Regions from separate parts of the Micromonospora sp. WMMD1120 genome, predicted to be linked through region 1. Evidence: riboswitches for the same ligand, from Rfam matches in the RefSeq annotation. Region 1 holds a riboswitch; the other holds the start of a gene.

Evidence for each region. Region 1 has a riboswitch for thiamine pyrophosphate ahead of O7634_RS02650 (ECF transporter S component). Riboswitches for the same ligand answer to the same signal wherever they lie in the genome.
Region 2: it holds a riboswitch for thiamine pyrophosphate, as region 1 does, so the genes downstream of both, thiE (thiamine phosphate synthase) here and O7634_RS02650 (ECF transporter S component) in region 1, are expected to answer to the same signal.

What each region holds. Positions count from the first base shown of each region.
Region 1 covers NZ_JARUBO010000005.1:553,163-556,566, forward strand. The annotation lists gene O7634_RS02640 (SIS domain-containing protein) at 1-444, opposite strand, end outside; gene O7634_RS02645 (alpha/beta fold hydrolase) at 572-1,402, opposite strand; TPP riboswitch at 1,509-1,613, shown strand; gene O7634_RS02650 (ECF transporter S component) at 1,688-2,281, shown strand; gene O7634_RS02655 (ABC transporter ATP-binding protein) at 2,314-3,404, shown strand, end outside.
Region 2 covers NZ_JARUBO010000005.1:1,196,800-1,200,203, forward strand. The annotation lists gene thiO (glycine oxidase ThiO) at 1-1,019, opposite strand, end outside; gene thiE (thiamine phosphate synthase) at 1,016-1,642, opposite strand; TPP riboswitch at 1,637-1,745, opposite strand; gene O7634_RS05665 (ThuA domain-containing protein) at 2,046-3,404, shown strand, end outside.

The sequences.
Region 1 (3,404 bases):
GTGCTGCGCCGAGGTGATCGCCACCAGCGGGTGACCGTGCTCCTTCACCAGCGTGGCGAACTCCACCATCGCGCCGTTGACCCCGGAGTTCGAGGCGAGCACGAAGACGTCGGTGGGTCGCACCGGCGCCAGCTCGTACAGGCGGTGCGCGACCGACGGGTCCCGTTCCAGAAACGGACCGAGCCGGTCGGCCGGTTCGCCGCCCAGCAGCACCAGGTCCCGTAGCGCGATCCGGTTGGTCGGCACCAGCCCACCGGCCCGACCGGCGATCTCCATGGCCAGGGCCTCCGAGTGCCCCGTGCCGAACGCGTGCACCACACCGTCGGCGCGGACCGCCTCGGCGATCAGGTCGGCGGCCCGCCCCACCGCCTCCCGTTGGCTGGCGGCCACCCGGCCGATCGTCTCGGTCACCACAGCCAGATAGGCCTCGGCGCTCACCGTCATGCGTCCTCCAATGTCCGATTGCCGCCCAGTCGACTCACCGCGAGGTCGACCGCCGCCCGTCGGCGCGTCAACCTGCTGATTCCGGACCGGCGCGAACCGCCCCCGGCCGGTGGTGGCGGCCCGCCACTCAGGCCGTCCCACCGGCGCGGGCCAGGATCGCCTCGGCGAGCGGGCCGGGCGCGACGTCCGGAATCCAGTGGCTCACCCCGGGGATCGGCACGAAGCGGTAGTCCCCGGTGACGTTCGCCGCGCAGGCCTCGGCCGCGGTCCGGCCGATGGCGACGTCCCGGTCGCTCCAGACGTACGTGGTGGGCACCGCGACCGGGCCGACGCCGGCCAGGTCGGCGCGCGACATCGCCCGGTACCAGTTCAGCGCGGCCGTGAGCGCCCCCGGCGCGCGCATCGGGTCGGCGTACCGGTTCACCCGGGCCGCGTCGCCCACCCCGCCGAGCAGCTTGCGCAGTGCGGTGGCGTGCCAGGCCAGCAGCACCCTCTCCGCCTTCTCCGGTTTGCGGAACAGCGCGATGTACGACGAGCGGGCCTTCTGCTGGGCGTCGGTGGCCAGCGCGTGCGCCATCGCGGCCGGATGCGGCACGGACACCGCGGTCAGCGTGCGGACCCGCTCGGGGTGCCGGGCCGCGACCGCCCAGGCCACCACCGCGCCCCAGTCGTGGCCGACCAGGTGCACGGCGTCCAGTCCGAGGGCGTCGAGCACCGCTACCGCGTCGGCGACAAGCTCGGGGATCCGGTAGTCGGCCACCGCCGTGGGCCGGGCCCCGGGCGAGTAGCCGCGCTGGTCCAGCGCGTACGTGCGCAGGCCCCCCGCGTGCAGCGCCGGCACCACGTCGTCCCACTCGCCGCTGTGCTGGGGAAAACCGTGCAACAACAGAACGGGTACGCCGTCCGGCGGACCGTCGACGGTCACCTCGAACGTGAAGCCTCGCGCGTCAACCCGCATGATCGACAGCGTACCCAGTCGGCGGCGGACGGATCGCCGCCGCAGGTCAGGCGGATGCCCGCTGGGCCGGCGGCCCGGGTCGGTGTTAGCGTCAGCGAGACAACTTCATATCCGACAGGGGAGCGCACAGCGCTGAGAGTGCGGGCACGCCCGCAGACCCTCGAACCTGATCTGGGTAATGCCAGCGCAGGGAGTTCGGTCGACCTCCAGCCGCGCCGTGGTCCGGCGCCACCGGGCACGGCGTGCGTCTTCTCCTGGTTCTCTTCACTTGAACTGGGAGCAAACATGACATCCACCAGCGACACCAACCGTTGGCGCACCATCGACATCGTGGTCGCCTCGGTGATCGCTGTCGCCTTCGGCGTCATCTTCTGGGCCTGGGGTCTGGTCTGGAGCGCCACCGAGGGCGCGTTCGCCTTCTTCCCACCGGCGCAGACGCTGCTCTACGGCGTCTGGCTGATGCCGGCAGTGCTCGGCGGGCTGGTCATCCGCAAGCCCGGCGCCGCGCTGTACTGCGAGACGGTGGCGGCGGTCCTCTCGGCGCTGCTGGGCAGCCAGTGGGCCGGCACGGTGATCCCGCAGGGCTTGGTGCAGGGCATCGGCGCCGAGTTGGCGTTCGCCGCCTTCCGGTACCGGTCGTTCCGGCTGCCGACCGCGGTGCTGGCCGGCGCGTTGACCGGTCTGAGCGCCGCGCTGTTCGACTTCTTCGTCTGGAACGTCGACTACGCGCTGGGCGACTACCGCATCCCGTACGCGCTGCTCACCATCGTCAGCGCCACCGTCATCGCCGGCGCGGGCAGCTGGCTGCTCACCCGGGCGCTGGCCAACACCGGCGTGCTGGACCGCTTTCCCGCGGGCCGCGACCGCGCCCTGATCTGACCGCCCGGACGGGCACCGCAGAGGGGGGTCTGGTGGGCGGGGTACTGCTGCGCGGGTTCGGCTGGCGGCACGCCGGCCGGCGGGCCTGGGCGCTGCGCGGGGTGGACCTGCGGGTCGAGGCCGGGGAACGGGTGCTGCTGCTCGGGCCGTCGGGGGCCGGCAAGAGCACGCTGCTCAGCGCCCTCGCCGGGCTGCTCCCGGAGGACTCCGGCGAACAGGAGGGCACCGTCGAGATCGACGGCCTCGACCCGCGCAAGGGGCGGGAACGGGTCGGCGTCGTCTTCCAGGACCCGGAGACCCAACTGGTGATGGCGCGCTGCGGCGACGACGTCGCGTTCGGGTTGGAGAACCGGGGCGTACCGACCGACGAGATCTGGCCCCGGGTCGACGCGGCGCTGCGCCGGGTCGGTTTCCGCTATCCCCGCGACCGCGCCACCGCCGCGCTCTCCGGCGGCGAACAGCAGCGCCTCGCCCTGGCCGGCGCGCTGGCCCTGCGCCCCGGCCTGCTCCTGCTCGACGAGCCGACGGCCAACCTCGACCCGGTCGGCGCCGAGCTGGTCCGGCACGCGGTGGCCGGCGCCCTGGACGCCGACACCACACTGATCCTGGTCGAGCACCGGGTCGCCGAGGCGCTGCCGCTCGTCGACCGGGTGGTCGTACTGGAGCCCGGCGGCGGCGTCCGCGCGGACGGCGCCCCCGACGCGGTCTTCGCGGCGCACGGCGCGGCCCTGGCCGCCGAGGGGGTCTGGGTGCCCGGTCACCCCATCGCGCCCCGACCGGCCACCGCCGGGCCCGGGGAGGTGTTGCTCACCGCCGACCGGCTCGGCCTGCCGCCCCGGCTGGGCTCCACCGATCTTTCGGTACGCGCCGGTGAGGCGCTCGCCGTACGCGGACCCAACGGCGCCGGCAAGTCGACACTGGCGCTGCTGCTCGGCGGGCTGCTCCGGCCGGGCGCCGGGCGGGTCACCGCGTCCGCCGAGCTGGCCGGCGCGGACCACCGCACTCCCCCGCACCGCTGGCGTGCGCCCGCGTTGGCCCGGCGGATCGGGTCGGTCTTCCAGGACCCGGAGCACCAGTTCGTCACCAGCACCGTCTTCGACGAGCTGGCGCTCGGTCCGCGCCG
Region 2 (3,404 bases), 640 kb from region 1:
AGCGGGGTGAGCACGATGCCGTGCCGGTGGTGCCCGGTGGCGACCAGGACACCCGGCCGGCCGGGCAACGGCCCGAGGATCGGCGCGTTGTCCGGGGTTCCCGGGCGCAGCCCGGCGACCGCCTCGACCAGCTCGTACTCGGCCAGCTCGGGCAGCAGGTCGACACCCGCGCGCAGCAGGCGCTGCACCGCGCCGGCGGTGACAGTGGTGTCCGACCGCTCCTCGACGGTCGCGCCGAGCACGACCTCACCGTCGGGGCGAGGCACCAGGTAGACCGACTCGCCGTCGGCGTACCCCCGGATCACGTGCCGGAAGCCCGGCGCGCCGCCGTCGGGCGCGCGCAGCCGGAGGATCTGGCCCTTGACCGGCCGCACGGGCAGGCCGGTGAGCGCGGCGGCCCCGCAGCCGGCGGCGACCACGGTGTGCCCGGCGTCCACATCGGACAGCCGGCGGACCGCCCGTGGCACCAGCACCGCGCCGGCCCGCCGCGCGGCCGTGCGCAGCGCCGGCACCAGCCGGCGGGGGTCGACCTGGTGGTCGGTGGGCGCGAGCGCGCCGCCGCGCACCCCCGGGGCGAGCGCCGGTTCGTGGTCGCGCAGCGCACTGGGGCGCAGCGGGGTCACCGGCAGACCCAGCCCCTGCTGGTACGCCCAGAGCCGGCGCGCCTCGGCCAGGTCGTCGCCGGTCAGCCCGACCAGCACCGTGCCCTCGGTCCGGTAACCGATCCCGACGCCGGTCGTCGCGGTCAGCTCGGCGGCGAACGCCGGCCAGCGGGCGGCGGACGCCAGCAGCAGCTCGGTCAACAGCCGCTCCCCGAAGTACGCCTCGGCGACCGGGGAGAGCATGCCGGCGGCGACCGCCGAGGCCCCCGAGCCGGACGCGGCGTCGTACACCTCGACGCGCAGCCCACGGGCGGCACAGCGCCACGCGATGGCCAGCCCGATCGGGCCCGCGCCCACCACCGCCACGTCCGGCCGGGCCCGGTCGCGTGCTGGCGCTGACGGTGACCGGCCGGTCAGCACGCCAGCGCCTCGATCAGCTCGGCGGTCGCCCGTGCCGGATCGGCGGCGGCGGAGACGGCGCCGACGACGGCCACCCCGTACGCCCCGGCGGCGCGCAGCGCGGGCACCCGGGCGGCGGTCACCCCGCCGATCGCGATGACCGGCACGTCGACGGCGTCGACGACGGCGCGTACCCCGGTGGGGCCGATCGGGTCCGGGAGTCCGGTCTTGGTGCTCGTGCGGTGGCACGGCCCGACGCCCAGGTAGCTGGCGCCGGCCGCGACGGCAGCGCTCGCCGTGCCCGGCGCGCGGGCGGTGGCGCCCAGCACACCGGCGGGGCCGAGCACCCGGCGGGCGGCGGCGACCGGCAGGTCGTCGGCCCCGACGTGCCCACCGGCGGCACCCACCGCCAGGGCGACGTGCAGCCGGTCGTTGACCAGGCAGGTCGCCCCGTACGGCGTGCAGAGCGCGAGCACCCGCCGGGCCAGGTCGTACGCCTCGCGGTCGGTGGCGGAGTCCTCGACCCGGACCTGCACGACGAGGTCGGCGCGGGCCGCGCTGAGGGCGGCCCGGACCACGGCGAGCGGTTCGCGCCCGGGTCGGGTGTCGGTGATCAGATGCAGTCGGCCGAGGGACGGCACGGCAACACTCCTCCCTGCGCCGGCATTACCCGGATCAGGTTCGACGGTCGGGGGCTGTCAGCCCCCCTCTCAGCCCGGTACACCGGGCTCCCGTGGGTTACGTGAGTGTCACCGTACGACAGAACCGCCGCTCTGCCAAGGCGCGGGCCGGCGGGGGTCCGGCGGCCGGGCGCGGCGAAATCTGTGGGGCACTTCATACGGTCCTGTTCGGAATGTCGCCCGCCGTTGCAGAACCGTTACCCGTCCGCATCTTGCCCGACATCGAACCAGCCGAATTAATTTGTTCAGCGATTCGACAAAATGTCGGTGGGACACCTGACGAGGTGTGACCACCGACTCCACCGGGGACGGCATTCGGCGAGCCGGCTCCAGCGAGCTCTGTCACTACGACACAGGAGGCGGCGTGTCCCGTTCTCGTCGTGCCCGCGTACCCATCACCGCAACACTGATCTCACTGGCCATGGCCTCGACCACGCTGTTCGGCACGCCCGCCCAGGCGGCCCCGCAGCAGGCCCCGGCAGCCCAGGTGGCGCCGAAGGCGGCCAACGCCGCCGACGATCCCTACTCCGTCCTGATCTTCTCCAAGACCGCCGGTTTCCGGCACGACTCCATCCCCACCGGCATCGCCGCCATCCAACAGCTCGGCGCTGCCAACGGATTCACCGCCGACAACACCGAGGACGGCGCGGCATTCAACGACGCCAACCTGGCGAAGTACAAGGCCGTGATCTGGCTCTCCACCACCGGTGACGTGCTCAACGCCGAGCAGCAGGCGGCGTTCGAGCGCTACGTCAAGGCCGGCGGCGGCTACGTCGGCATCCACGCCGCCTCGGACACCGAGTACAGCTGGGCCTGGTACGGCGACCTGGTCGGCGCGTACTTCGCCAACCACCCGCAGAACCAGACGGCAACGGTCAAGGTGGAGGACCACGCCCACCCGTCCACCGCCGAGCTGCCGGACCGCTGGTCCCGCTTCGACGAGTGGTACAACTACCAGACCAACCCCCGGCCGGACGTGCACGTGCTGGCCAGCCTGGACGAGAAGTCCTACACCCCGGGCGCGGGCGCGATGGGCGCGGACCACCCGATCGCCTGGTGTCAGGACTACGACGGCGGCCGGTCCTGGTACACCGGCGGCGGCCACACCCGCGAGTCGTACGCGGAGCCGGAGTTCCTGTCCCACCTGCTCGGCGGCATCCGGACCGCGGCCGGTGTCGCGGACGCCGACTGCGGCGCGTCGAAGACCGCCAACTTCGAGAAGGTCACGCTGGACAGCAACACCAGCAACCCGATGGAGCTGGACATCGCCCCCGACGGGCGGGTCTTCTACATCGAGCGGGACGGCCGCGTGCAGATCGTGAAGCCGGACACCGGCAACACCGTCACCGCCATCGACCTGGACGTCTTCACCGGCAACGAGGACGGCCTGATCGGCATCCGGCTCGACCCGGACTTCGCCACCAACAAGTGGGTGTACCTCTACTACGCGCCGAACGACGGCGTCACCCGCAACCTGCTCTCCCGGTTCACGGTGACCGGCGACACCATCGACCCGGCCAGCGAGAAGCAGATGCTGCGGGTCGACACCCAGCGCAACACCTGCTGCCACGCCGGCGGCAGCATGGCGTTCGACAGCGCGGGCAACCTCTACCTGGCCACCGGTGACAACACCAACCCGTTCGAGTCGAACTCGTACTCGCCGCTCGACGAGCGGGCGGGCCGCCAGGACTACGACGCGCAGCGCACCTCCGCGAACACCAAC